Pseudovibrio sp. M1P-2-3: one gene and its partner. The protein of the gene in region 1 binds, or shares a complex with, the protein of each later gene. Links are inferred from orthologs where the notes say so. Each region holds a gene or a part of one and is shown on either strand. Other genes may lie near its edges. The genes, in order: pnp and P6574_RS07470.

Region 1 (6,698 bases):
ACCTCAAACCAAGCACTTGGTAAGCTGAAGCGTGTATTCAACCCCGAAAAGGTTGGTCATGCAGGTACGCTGGACCCTCTTGCCAGTGGCTGCCTTCCAATTGCTTTTGGTGAAGCTACCAAAACAGTTCCCTTTGTGATGGGCGGGCGCAAGGTTTACCAGTTTGAAGTGACATGGGGCACACAAACTTCAACGGATGACGCAGAAGGGGACGTAATCGCTTCCAGCGACCAGCGGCCCACCCGTGAAGAGATCGAGAATGTTCTCCCGCAGTTTCAGGGGGAGATCATGCAAGTTCCCCCCAAGTTCTCGGCGATTAAAGTGGACGGGAACCGTGCCTATGATCTGGCGCGTGACGGGAAAGACGTGGAACTGGAAGCGCGGCCCATTGATATTCATCGTTTAACCCTTCGGGAGATAATCGATGAAAACAAAGCGGTGTTTGAAGCCGAGTGCGGTAAAGGCACCTACGTACGCTCTCTTGCCCGTGATATTGCTTTGGAGTTGGGAACGCGCGGATATGTGACTGGCCTGCGCCGTTTGCTGGTCGGCTCGTTCGGTGAAGCCGATATGGTGACACTGGAGGAGCTTGAGGACGCGGCCGGACAACTGGAAGAGGGGCAGTCTCCCTTGGAAAGTGCCGAGTTGATGGAGGCCTTGCTACCTGTTGAATCCGGTCTCTCCCTCCTGGAAGGGGTTACGGTTAATGGGGAGGCCGCGCAAAGGCTGAAGCGTGGTATGCCGATTATCTTACGCGGTGCAAATGCTCCAATCGGACCCGAGGACATTTATGTGACCAGCGGGGGCACTCTCATCGCCTTTGGTGAGGTTTCCAAAGGAGAATTTAAACCCAAAAGAGTGTTTAATCTCTGAGGGTTATGGGCCATGAAAATATCTCTGGCGTTTTAAAGGAGATTGCTTCATAGTCCACGCGGATTGCTTCATGTTGAGCGATCCGAGCTTTCCCGATGACACCATGCTGGACGACATCTTGGCATGGCCGATTGGGGGAAGGGCTTCAAAAAGAAGCAGCGCGCATTCACATGCGTGATTTTGAAAATGCTCAATAAGAGCTGAACTTATAAGGACTAATCGATGTCGATTACACCTGAGCGCAAAGCTGAACTGATTAAAGAATTCGCTACCAAAGAAGGTGATACCGGTTCTCCAGAAGTGCAGGTTGCTATCCTGACACACCGCATCACTGTTCTGACCGAGCACTTCAAAGGTCACAAAAAGGACAACCACTCCCGTCGTGGCCTGCTGAAAATGGTTAGCCAGCGTCGTAAGCTTCTTGACTACGTTAAGGGCAAAGACGTTGCACGCTACCAGTCTCTGATTGAGCGTCTGGGTATCCGCCGCTAAGGCACCCTCAAACGCGGCGGTTTCCAAACCGCCGCGTTTTGTATATGAAGGAGTAGGTTTTTTAAAAAGGGCAGGATTGCCAGATGCTTGAAGTCGAGCTTCTTGCTGTCTTGCCTTTATGAAACCTACCAAACAGAACGGGCAGGCCCATCAATTTGGATGGGTCTGCTCAACTCTTGTTTATTGATTCGTATTTCCCCTCCAATTCTTGCCGGATGGGAAATAAACGTACGCTAGGAAAAAATATGTTTGATACGCATCGCGTTGAAATTGAGTGGGGCGGCCGTCCGCTTATCCTCGAAACTGGTAAAATTGCACGTCAGGCTGATGGCGCGGTTCTCGCGACATACGGCGAAACCAAAGTTCTTGCCACCGTTGTTTCCGCAAAGACTGCAAAGCCGGGTCAGGACTTTTTCCCGCTCACAGTGAACTATCAGGAAAAAGCTTACGCAGCTGGCCGCATTCCAGGCGGTTACTTCAAGCGCGAAGGCCGTCCAAGTGAGCATGAAACACTCACATCCCGCCTGATCGACCGTCCGATCCGCCCGCTGTTCGTTGATGGCTACAAGAACGAAACTCAGGTTGTTCTGACAGTTCTGTCCCACGACCTTGAAAACGCTCCTGACATTTTGGCAATGGTTGGTGCATCCGCAGCGCTGACAATTTCCGGTGTTCCATTTATGGGCCCAATCGGCGGTGCACGCGTTGGCATGATCAACGGCGAATATGTACTGAACCCGACCGTTGACCAAATGGCTGAAACCGATCTGGACCTGATTGTTGCAGGTACTGGCGATGCTGTTCTCATGGTTGAATCGGAAGCTAAAGAGCTTACCGAAGAAGTCATGCTGGGCGCTGTCATGTTCGGTCACCGCGAATTCCAGCCTGTAATCGACGCCATCATCTCGCTGGCTGAGCAGGCTGCTAAAGACCCGCGTGAACTGATTGTTGAAGACCGCTCTGCTCTGTTTGCACAAGTGAAAGAAATCGCTGGTGCGGATTTGGCAGCTGCCTACACAATCACGCAGAAAGTTGAGCGTAAAACAGCTGTTGACGCTGCAAAGGCGAAAGTAATTGAAGCGCTGGTAACTGGCGTGGAAGATGCTCCTGAAGCTGTTGTTGTTGGCGAACAGTTCAAGAAACTGGAAGCTGAAATCGTTCGCGGTTCTATTCTAGACACCGGTAAGCGTATTGATGGCCGCGATCTGGCGACTGTTCGTCCGATCATGTCTGAAGTTGGCATCCTGCCACGCGCACACGGCTCCTCCTTGTTCACTCGTGGTGAAACTCAAGGTCTTGTTGTTGCAACACTGGGTACAGGTGAAGACGAGCAGTTCGTTGACCAGCTGGAAGGCACCAAAAAAGCAACCTTCATGCTGCACTACAACTTCCCTCCTTACTCTGTAGGTGAAGCTGGTCGCATGGGTTCTCCGGGACGCCGCGAAATCGGTCACGGTAAACTGGCATGGCGCGCTGTAAACCCAATGCTGCCTGCTCACCACGATTTCCCATACACCCTGCGTGTTGTATCCGAAATCACTGAGTCCAACGGTTCGTCCTCCATGGCATCCGTTTGTGGTGCATCTTTGTCCCTGATGGACGCTGGTGTGCCTTTGAAAGCACCAGTCGCGGGCATCGCAATGGGTCTCATCAAGGAAGGCGAGCGCTTTGCAGTTCTCTCCGATATCCTTGGTGATGAAGATCACCTCGGCGACATGGACTTCAAGGTAGCCGGTTCTGAAAACGGCATCACTGCCCTGCAGATGGACATCAAGATCGACGGTATCACCGAAGAGATCATGAAGGTGGCTCTGGAGCAGGCTAAAGGTGGCCGCGTTCACATCCTCGGCGAAATGGCAAACGCCATCACAGAAGCCCGCTCCGAGCTTGGTGAGCATGCTCCGCGCATCGAAGTCATCAAGATCCCGGTTGACAAGATCCGTGAAGTGATCGGCTCCGGCGGTAAGGTGATCCGTGAGATCGTTGAGAAAACCGGCGCGAAAGTGAACATCGAAGACGACGGCACTGTGAAAGTTGCGTCCAACGACGGTAAAGCCATCAAGGCTGCCCTGAACTGGATCAACTCCATCGCAGCTGAACCAGAAGTTGGCGTGATCTATGAAGGTACTGTTGTGAAGACAGTGGACTTCGGCGCATTCGTAAACTTCTTCGGTGCACGCGACGGTCTCGTCCACATCTCCCAGCTTGCTCCGCGCAAAGTTGCCAAGACAACTGACGTTGTAAAAGAAGGTCAGAAAGTCTGGGTCAAGCTCATGGGCTTCGACGAGCGCGGCAAAGTCCGTCTCTCCATGAAAGTGGTTGATCAGGAAACTGGTAAGGAAATTCCTCGCGAAGAGGGCTAATTTCCCGCGCTTTTAATGCTCGATAGAAAAAAGGCCAGCTCAACCGAGCTGGCCTTTTTTGATTGCGATTAGAATATTTTCGTATCTGGCTTGCATACGGGAGGTGGCTATAAAACGCATTTTAAATCGTGATTTTGCTATCAGTATTCTGGTGATGGCCAGCGCATCCTTGTGTGCGGCCTTGGTGGCCCTTTTCAGCAAAATTCTCACAGGCGGTATTGGGCTAGACTAAGCTATTTTTCTTCTATTTGCGTGATGGATTGCTTCTTATCGGGACCTTGTTGTCCACTACTTCCGGTTTCCTTGATTAGCTGGTCTACGGCCATAATCCAACATGGAATGTATATACCGGTGCTGCTCTTGTCTTGTCTGGCGGCATTGTTATGACCATTCGGAAAAAGCCACCGACTGATTAGCAATCGGGGGCTTATTGATTTGATCGGTTCGGTGTAACTCTAGTCTCGAGAGGATACTAGAGTTTCTTTAGTCGCTGAAACTGCGCGGGGAGACTGTCTCATACTGAGCAGGATATAAACACCACTGGCGACAATGACAGCAGAACCACCCAAGGTCATCATGTCTGGACGTTCCCCGAAAATTACAGCTCCGAGAAACAGGCCGAACAGGAGACGGGAATAGCGGAACGGAGTTACCACGGACACTTCTCCGGTTCTCATTGCTACAGTGATTGAATAATAAGCGCCAACGCCAATAAATGTGGCAATAAAGATTGCTGTGCCGCTTATCAGATCCGGTAGAACAAAACCGCCAGTCCACAATGCATATGCTCCGCCTGTGGGGATCAGGACAGCAAACCCGTAGACACCAAGTTGCATGTTGGACAGGGCAGGCGGTGCCGCGCGGGTTGCCAGATCACGCCCGGCAAAACCGATCATCCCGATTACTGCAAATATGGATGTCAGCTCAAATGCTTCTGCACTGGGCTTGATGACCAGAAGCACGCCTGCAAACCCGATGACAATTGCAAACCACCGGTGCCAGCGTACATGCTCGCCAAACAGGACCGCCGCACCCAGAGTTACGGCCAGTGGTGTGGCCTGTAATATTGCGGAAGTGCTGGACAGACTGGTAAAGGCGAGGGAAAGAAGGAAGAATAAACGTCCTGCAATTTCAAAGGCTGCCCGAGTAAACAGCGTTGGAGTCATGGCACTGCGGACCAGAGCCTTTTCCCCTCGCTGCCATGTGAGCACAAGAAATAACAGGGTACCTCCGATGCCGAACAGCATGAGGGTTTGTCCAACAGGGACAGCCGCTGTTGCGGTCTTGAGGAGCGTATCCTCCACTGCAAATCCCATCATTGCGAGCACCATCCAAGCGCTCCCGCGTATATTATCCATTCCTGAACTCAAATCTCATTAAATTGCGCCCTACCAAATATTCTCAATCGGCGGCGATGCGTAGAATGATTGTTTATTGCCATTAATACCACCTAAAATTTTTGATGAGTCTATGAAACGAAATCAAAATCGAACGCTATATAGAGAAGACCAAAGGTGCAGTATGTTTTAGAGTGTGTCGATACAGATTGGGTTCGGATACTCTAAATCAGTAATTTGTGAATGACATGATCCGCCTAAAACGGGAGACTGGCTCTCTTGTGCCCAAGCGATAAGACAATCCCGATGGGATTAAAACGCAGCGTACTGTGAACTCGTCATCCCCGCGCGTTTACCTCGTCTGGGTATCGCTCCTGCCCACCTGTTTAGGCTGGGCCGCATCTGACATCTCAAGCCTGATCGACGGGAACGTTCTATTAGCCAAAAGGCACTTTCGTTTTCACGAAACCTGATTTTGCAAGTCTTTGTTGTGTGAACCACTTGCGTCAGGAGCATTTGAAGATGAACAGAAGTTCTAGCTACATACCAGCATGTATTGTTGTGGGCCTCCTTTCTTTACCCAGTTCAGCACTTGCATCAGGGGCGATTATCATGACGGATCTTATCTGTCAGGACCCTCGGGATTCAATCGATACCCTCTGGGCCTCCCGCCGTTATGGAGCAAACGATGTGTTTTTCATGGCGAATGATGGCACTGTGACGGCCATGGAAGCGACTGCGGGGCTTGATACCTTTGAGAATGTCTATGTTGTTTCCCACGGGAGTGAAGACGAGGTTGGGAACATACCGAAAGCAGACTTCGCGCAGTATTTCAAGGCCGCACACCCCAGCACACCTGCAACGGTCTACTTCGATAGCTGCTCCACGGCGGTCGGGGTTGATACGGTTTTGAAACTGACAAACAACCAGTATGGCGATGACATTGCAGCGCTCCTTGGCCCGCAAGGGGCTTGCCAGCTTGTGGGCAATGGAAATCCGGCGGTGGCAGATGCAGATAACCGTTACAATGCGGCGCTACTTCCCGGTAACGACTTTCAAACTGTTGTCGACAACATACTATTTGTTTGGAACAATGAGGACTACGTGGATTCAGGTCGGCGCTGGGGAGATGCCTGCCAGAATTTCGTGGACACAAATGATCTTCAGAATCTGAATACGTTCAGACTTGCTGTTCAAGATAAATTCCTGAATGCCCCCCAAAACCCCGTTAATACCTCCTATAATTATGGATGGCTCATTCAATGGAATACGGGCGGCACAAACTTCTTTCAGTGCGGCACACAAAACGGTGTTGCTTGCCCCTGACCGTTTAGGGTGGGAAGATACCTGCTCTTGGGGCTGAATGTCAGCACAAACTCAGTTTCAGGCAGTATCAAGCTGCCTGTACTACTGCCTCTATCGCAATCTTGCTTTAGCAAAGTCCATTTTTGGCATTGGGCGGCCAACCAAAACATGATGGAAAGTTAGTCAGTCCAATGGATTGATAGAAGCCCTCAGCATTTGGTGCAGAAACTAAAACAAAAGCGCAGGACTCTCCTGCATGCTGTCGGCTTAATTTTAGTAATTCCCTACCAATGCCTAGACCTTGGTAATTGGTGTCCACAGCAAGCTC
Region 2 (7,300 bases), 1.6 Mb from region 1 along the record:
CCAGTTATTGACCGGCTCCCCGCCGCCGAACCAATGAGTTTTGCAGCACTTAGATTGCTGTTTGCCCGTCAACCAGAAGGTTGATGGTGGTCACATAAAGGCAGAAGGTTTGTTTAAGAAACGCGCATTGTTAAATGGAATAGGCTCAATCGGCAGTAACCGCGGAATTTTTGCGGATTACGCTGGCATGGCCGCGCGTCACCTCTGCTCTTTCGCAATATTACACTTCAAAAACAATGCAATCGCCGCCGGAACGTTGACGAAACAGGACGTCCTGCGCCGTTCTGGAAGGCTGATTGCGAGGATCGTACTACATGGCAAACAAGATGCTGATAGACGCGGCCCACCCGGAAGAGACCCGGGTTACGGTCGTTCGTGGGAATCGGGTTGAGGAATTCGACTTTGAAGCTGCCAACCGCAGGCAGCTTCGTGGAAATATATATCTAGCCAGAGTAACAAGGGTTGAACCTTCCCTTCAGGCGGCTTTTGTTGAATACGGTGGTAACCGCCACGGCTTTCTCGCATTCAGCGAAATCCATCCCGATTACTATCAACTCCCAAAAGCCGACCGTGAGGAGCTGGAGCGCCAGCTTGCTGCTGAGGCTGAAGCCAACCAAAAAGAGCGCGAGCGCCGCGAGCGGGAAGAAGCGGAAAGAGCAAAAACTGCTGCAGATGCTGAAAACGCTGAAAACTCTGAGGATGACGACGAAAATGCTGAGGAGCTGGATGCTGCACTCTTGGCAAGTTTGGACGCACCCTTTGAAGAGCATGCAGTAGAAGAGATTGTCCCTGACCCTGAAGAGGGAGAGAGTGAAGGCGAAGAGCCGCACAAAACTGCTGCTTCTTCCGCTAGTCTTGATGCAACCGCTTCCCAGACACACGGCGAAGCGGAAACTGGGGGGGAGGACGACGACACCTCTTCGCGAGACGCAAAATCAGAAGGTGATGCGCCAGAGGTCCGCAGTGAAACACGCATTCGCCGTCTGCGCGATCGCTATAAGATCCAAGAGGTTATCAAGCGTCGTCAGCTGTTGGTTGTTCAAGTTGTCAAGGAAGAGCGTGGCAACAAGGGCGCTGCTTTGACCACTTATATGTCTCTGGCTGGTCGTTACTCTGTCTTGATGCCAAACACAGACCGTGGCGGCGGGATCTCCCGTAAGATCACCAAGCCAACTGACCGCAAGAGACTGAAGCAGATTGCCGGTGAGTTGAACGTTCCTGAAGGTATGGGCGTTATTTTGCGCACAGCAGGCGCCAGCCGGACGAAAGCGGAAATCAAACGCGACTTTGAATACCTCATGCGCCTTTGGGAAAACGTACGCGAGTTAACCTTGAATTCTGCTGCGCCAACCTTGGTCTATGAAGAAGGCAGCCTTGTAAAGCGCGCTATCCGCGACCTTTACAACAAAGACATTGATCAGGTTATTGTGTCTGGTGAAATCGGTTACCGTGAAGCGAAAAACTTCATGCGTATGCTGATGCCAAGCCATTCCAAAAACGTTCAACCTTACCGGGATGCCACACCGATCTTCACACGTTACAGTGTTGAAGCTCAACTGGATGCCATGTTCTCCCCGCAAGTGACTTTGAAGTCCGGCGGCTATATCGTCATTAACCAGACAGAAGCTCTGGTCTCCGTTGATGTGAACTCAGGCAAGTCAACCAGAGAGCAGAACATTGAGGACACGGCTCTTGCCACCAATATGGAAGCTGCGGAAGAAATTGCCCGCCAGCTTCGTCTGCGAGACCTTGCTGGCCTTGTTGTTATTGATTTCATTGATATGGAAGAAAGCCGCAACAACCGCTCTGTGGAACGCAAACTGAAAGAATGCTTGAAAGCAGACCGCGCCCGCATTCAGGTTGGACGCATCTCGCACTTCGGCCTTTTGGAAATGTCTCGCCAGAGATTGCGCACAGGTGTTCTGGAAAGCTCTTCCTCACCTTGCCCGCACTGTCACGGCTCCGGCATTGTCCGCTCTGTTGAATCCGTTGCCCTTTACATTTTGCGTGCACTGGAAGACCAGCTGCTGCGCGGCGCAACACACAACATCACGGTCAACACACCGACCGATGTCGCTCTTTATATCCTGAACCAGAAGCGTGGCCACATCACCGAGCTGGAAAAGCGTTTCGGGCTCAGCATTACTCTTGCAGCAGATGACAGCGTCAGCGGTCAGCACTTCACGCTGGAACGTGGTGAGCTGGCAACTCCTGTTCACCTTCCTGCAGAAGACAAAGCTTCTGTTCAACCTGACACCCTGCTCATTCCAGAGGAAGAGAGTGAGGGCGAAGAAGAGAACGAAACTGAAGATTCTACAGAAGAAGAGCAGAAGCCAACTGAACGTCGCCGTCGCCGTCGCCGTCGCCGTCGTGGCAGCCCTGCATCTTCCGAAGAGGACATCTCAGATACACAGCAAGGTGAAGAAACTGACGAAGACGCCCCTGCTCTGGCAGCAGAAGGTGAGCAGACAGACGAAGCAGCTGAAAACGCTGGCGAAGACGCCTCTAGCGAGGAACAAAGTTCAGATGATGAAGACAGCGACTACCGTCGTCGCAGACGGCGCGGAAGACGTGGTGGCCGCCGTTCTCGCAAACCTTCTCAAGATGAAGCAGAAGCAACACAAGAGTCTGCCTCTGAAGGCGAAACAGCCCCTGTAAGCTCCGAAGGTGAGACAAAAGAAGTAAGCCCGGCTCCCGAGCAAGCGTCAACTCCTCAAGAGCAAACGCAAAGCACAGAAGCGGTGACTTCTGCAAGTGCTGAAGCCGAAGCGTCTGAAGCATCTGCTGAGGCGGGTGAACAGGCTGAAGCTAAACAGGAGGACAGACGTCGTCCACGCCCTAGAAGGCGCCCACGCAGAGCCCCTGCGAGAGCCGCTGAAAGTGCCGCGCAAGATTCTGAAATCACAGAATCCGCTCCTGCACCAGAAGCCGCGCCTGCAGCTGAGGCTGCACCGGCATCAGATGTCTCTTCTCCTCAGGCAAGTGAAGAAGCAGCTGCGCCCAAGCCAAGAACGCCGCGCCCCCGCAGACGCCCAACGTCTTCACGGCCACGGCAACCTCGCGAGACAACTCCGGCAAAAGCTGAAGGTGCGCCAGCGTCCAGCACACAAAGCGTACCTGTAAAAGAAGTTAAAACCGAAACAGCGAAACCGGCACCAGAGCCCAAGCAGGTGGCCCCGGCGCCACAAAAAGCTGCTCCAGTGGTCACCAGTGAAAAGGTTGCACCAAAGCCTGCAGGCACTCCGGAAAAATCCGGTAACCAGCCCAAAAGCGGCTGGTGGCAGCGAAGGTCTTTCTTCTAAAAAAACACGAGGGCGGCGAAAGCCGCCCTTTTTCTTTGCCTAAAATTTTTAAAAAGTGCCCTCACTCATTTGATTCGCAGCATTTCAAAGCCACATTGGGCTTGGCCTCTTTTATAAGTCACTCCAAAACATGAATTTAAGCATTTGTATTTGCTTGCTTATTCTAGTTTTTCACAGCACATTAAAAACCTCCCCCCCACTGCCCCAATTCAGCCTTGCTCGGATGGTTAAGCCTTCATTGAAGGGATATGGTGTAAACAACTAAAACGTTTGGTTATGCCAGAGGGCTATACAGGGGGGCGTGTTTTGCTGAAATCTATCTGCTCAACATTTCGATTCAATTACTCGGTAAAAGACTTGGTGCCCAAACTGGCCCGAAGTTCAGTCGCATCTGTAACGGCGCTCTCTCTCCTTTTTTCAGGGCTACCGCTCTCTAGCGCACAGGCGCAGTCCAAAGTGCCGCTGGTACGCGATGCGGAGACGGAAAACCTGCTGAGAGACTACGCCCGCCCAGTTTTTAGAGCCGCTGGCCTGCCCGCCAACCAAGTTGAGATCATCCTCGTTAACGACAAGAGCTACAACGCCTTTGTCCCGGACAGCCGGAGAATGTTCATCAACGTCGGCGTGGTCATGACCGCCAAGACCCCAGAGGAAGTTATCGGCGTCATCGCTCACGAAACCGGCCATATCACGGGTAACCATCTCGTTCGCATGCGTCAGGCGGCGGCAAATGCCCGCGTCATTTCAGTAATCGGTATGATCTTGGGTGCTGGCGCCGCGGCTGCAGGTGTTTCGGCAGGAAGCAGTGCTGTTGCACAAGGCGGCGCTGCCGCCGCTATGGGAGGTGGGAGCCTCGCACAAAGAACATTTCTGGCCTATAAGCGCTCGGAAGAATCTGCTGCCGACCAAGCTGCTCTCAAATATCTGGAACGCACAGGTACCTCGCCAAAAGGAATGCTGACCTCCTTTGAGAGAATGGCAGACGCTGCTTTATTTTCCGCACGTTATGCGGACCCTTATGCTATCAGTCACCCGATGCCGCGTGATCGCTTCAACGCCCTTCAGGTGAAAGCAAAGAAAAGCCGTCACTTCAACAAGAAGGTTCCCTCACAGCTCCAGCAGCGCCACGATATGGTGCGGGCAAAGCTTGCCGCGTTCACATCCCATCCAAAATCGACTTACCGGCTCTACCCCCGCTCCAACAAATCGCTCCCCGCCCAATACGCGCGCGCGGTTGCCACCATGAAATCTTCCAGTGGCAAGAAGGCAGCAAGAGCCATTGACAAACTCATAGCGCAGCAGCCCAACAATCCGTATTTCTATGAATTGAAGGGGCAGGCTCTTCTTGAAGGTGGAAATCCGGCTGCCGCCATTGCACCATTCAAAAAAGCCCTGTCTTACATGCCGCGCAACCCGCAGCTGGAAATTTGGCTTGGCTTTGCTCTCGTTGCCTCTGAGAACCCGCAGTATCTGCCGGAGGCCAAGAGAATACTGACAACCGCTCTCAGGCGTGATCCGAACTCCCACATTGGTTACACCCAACTGGCCATTGCGTACGGGCGCACAGGCGATACCGCTATGGCAGATCTTTCGACTGCCAAAAGCCTGCTTGCCAGAGGAAACCTGAGAAGTGCCCAACAATATGCGGCTAGAGCAAAAAAGAAGATGAAAACCGGCTCCATTTCATGGCAACAGGCCGATGACATCCTATCTTATAAAGTCAACAGGGCTTTGCGCTAGCTTTGATATGAGGTAAACAGTGCCAATTGGCACTATGGAGATAGAATGAATAAGCACGTTCGCAATGTACTCTCCGGCTGTGCAGTTATGCTTTTGCTCCCGTCGATTTCGGCGGGCGCTGCAGAAACTGCCCCCGACAAAGAGGCCGTAGAAAAGATCGTACGCGAGTACCTTCTGGAGAACCCGCAGGTCATTGCTGAAGCCTTGACTGTTTTGGAGGAGCAGCGTGTCGCGCAGGAAGAACAGGCCCGTAAAACGGCAATGTCCCAAGTCTCAGAGCTTCTGTTCAATTCCGAAAACCAAGTCACTCTTGGGAACCCTGATGGGGATGTAACCCTTGTCGAGTTCTTCGATTACAATTGCGGTTACTGTAAACGTGCTCTTGGCGATACATTCCGTTTGATTGAAGAGGATAAAAATCTCCGCGTCGTTCTGAAGGAGTTTCCTGTTTTGGGACAACCTTCCGTGGAGGCTGCGACAGTTGCCATTGCCCTGAACCAGATCGCCCCCGAGAAGTATGAGGAATTCCATAGCCTCATGCTCTCCTCCAGAGGCCGTGCCAACAAGCAGTCCGCTTTGGATACAGCAAAGTCAATTGGCGTGGATACAGTTCGACTTCAAGAGGCAATCGACGCAGGCGTTGCACAGGCTACACTTCAGGAAGTCTACAGTATTGCAGGTACTCTTGGCCTCACCGGCACCCCCTCCTACGCAATTGGAGATGAAGTTGTTGTGGGCGCAGTTGGGTACGACACTTTGAAGAAGAAAATTGAAGCTGAACGTCAATAAGGTGCCCAAGTAACAAAAAGGGCAAATTATCCGGCGAAAAACTTTAAGTTCTGCGTTTAGAAGCGGGTTTGGGTCTTTTCCTTAATCCGCTCTGAATTTATAAGGTTCCAACTGCTGACAACTCGTAGTTCTAGGGGAGTTCATTTAAAAGTAGGAAATTTCTTGATTTTCCTGGGAACTGCTGGTCTGCCAATAATTTGGCACTTATGAACCTTGAGTTTTTGCAGGCTAAGGAGCGCTCCAAAGAGATCCACTTCAAATGAGTGTGAGCCTTTGGATAGCAGGGCTAATTTGAGCCTTCGGGCTCAAAATGCAATTGAGACCATAGACCTACTTCTCAGGTCCTTGGCAAAAAGAACACTGGTGCAACTATGGGCTTAACATCCTTCGGGCACTAGAGAAAAATAACACTCGTCTGCATACTGACTTCATTGTAGGCGGACACTTTATTTGATGGTGACTCTGGCTTCCGTTGCCTGAGCAACACAAACTGGACGATTAAACGATGACGAAACCAAAAAAGTTTGACCAGGATCTGATCCGTCAGCTCGCGACCCTTCTGGATGAAACGAATCTTACAGAAATTGAACTTGAGCAAAATGACTTCCGCGTTCGCGTCGCACGTCAGGCAGCAAACGGAGCCCAAACAATAGTTGCACCAGCAGCCGTTGCTCCAGCAGCAGTTTCCGCCCCAGCTCCAGTTGAGGTTGCGGTGTCAGCAGACCCAGCCAACCACCCTGGTGCCGTCCCATCTCCAATGGTTGGTACTGCTTACCTTGCGCCAGAGCCTGGTGCCCGTGCTTTTGTTGAGGTTGGTGCAAACGTTCGCGAAGGCGACACCTTGATCATCATTGAAGCGATGAAAACCATGAACCAGATCCCGGCACCAAAGTCCGGTCGCATCACTGCGGTTCTCGTCACGGATGGTCAACCTGTAGAATTTGGCGAACCTCTTGTCATCATCGAATAACGGACGGACTCCGATGTTTTCAAAGATCCTCATCGCAAACCGCGGCGAGATCGCACTTCGTATCCAGCGAGCTTGTAAAGAGCTGGGCATTTTGACTGTTGCTGTGCACTCCACAGCCGATCAGGATGCGATGCATGTGCGGCTTGCCGACGAAAGTGTCTGTATCGGTCCGCCCGTTGCCAGAGACAGTTATCTGAATATCCCGCAGATCCTTGCTGCCTGTGAAATCACAGGTGCAGATGCAGTGCACCCCGGTTATGGCTTCCTTTCCGAAAATGCCCGTTTTGCGGAGATCCTTGAAGCCCACGGCATTACCTTTATCGGCCCAACTTCCGACCATATACGGATTATGGGCGATAAGATCATGGCGAAAATCACAGCCAAAGAGCTTGGTATTCCAGTGGTTCCCGGTTCGGACGGCGGAGTGACACCGGACGATGATATTCATGCTATTGCCAATGAAATTGGATACCCTGTTCTCCTGAAAGCTGCCGCAGGT

The links.
Region 2: the proteins of pnp (region 1) and P6574_RS07470 are in contact, whole or in part, in a cryo-EM structure (PDB 9QH0), measured with the Escherichia coli proteins. The link is inferred for Pseudovibrio sp. M1P-2-3 from one-to-one orthologs.

The regions. Positions count from the first base shown.
Region 1 is NZ_JARRCW010000001.1:53,267-59,964, forward strand. The notes cover bases 1,270-4,169. They hold pnp (polyribonucleotide nucleotidyltransferase), read left to right. Parts: upstream 1,270-1,610; coding sequence 1,611-3,728; downstream 3,729-4,169. Other genes in these bases: rpsO (30S ribosomal protein S15), read left to right, coding at 1,270-1,365; P6574_RS00250 (hypothetical protein), read left to right, coding at 3,787-3,960. Also shown: tRNA pseudouridine(55) synthase TruB, read left to right, coding at 1-873; more of rpsO, read left to right, coding at 1,096-1,269; P6574_RS00255 (DMT family transporter), read right to left, coding at 4,184-5,086; P6574_RS00260 (hypothetical protein), read left to right, coding at 5,588-6,391; P6574_RS00265 (GNAT family N-acetyltransferase), read right to left, coding at 6,498-6,698. UniProt on the Escherichia coli protein: Involved in mRNA degradation. Catalyzes the phosphorolysis of single-stranded polyribonucleotides processively in the 3'- to 5'-direction. Also involved, along with RNase II, in tRNA processing.
Region 2 is NZ_JARRCW010000001.1:1,618,601-1,625,900, reverse strand. Bases 1-3,502 are described here. They hold P6574_RS07470 (Rne/Rng family ribonuclease), read left to right. Parts: upstream 1-314; coding sequence 315-3,302; downstream 3,303-3,502. Outside these bases: P6574_RS07465 (M48 family metalloprotease), read left to right, coding at 3,579-5,042; P6574_RS07460 (DsbA family protein), read left to right, coding at 5,088-5,831; accB (acetyl-CoA carboxylase biotin carboxyl carrier protein), read left to right, coding at 6,337-6,801; accC (acetyl-CoA carboxylase biotin carboxylase subunit), read left to right, coding at 6,815-7,300. UniProt on the Escherichia coli protein: Endoribonuclease that plays a central role in RNA processing and decay. Required for the maturation of 5S and 16S rRNAs and the majority of tRNAs. Also involved in the degradation of most mRNAs.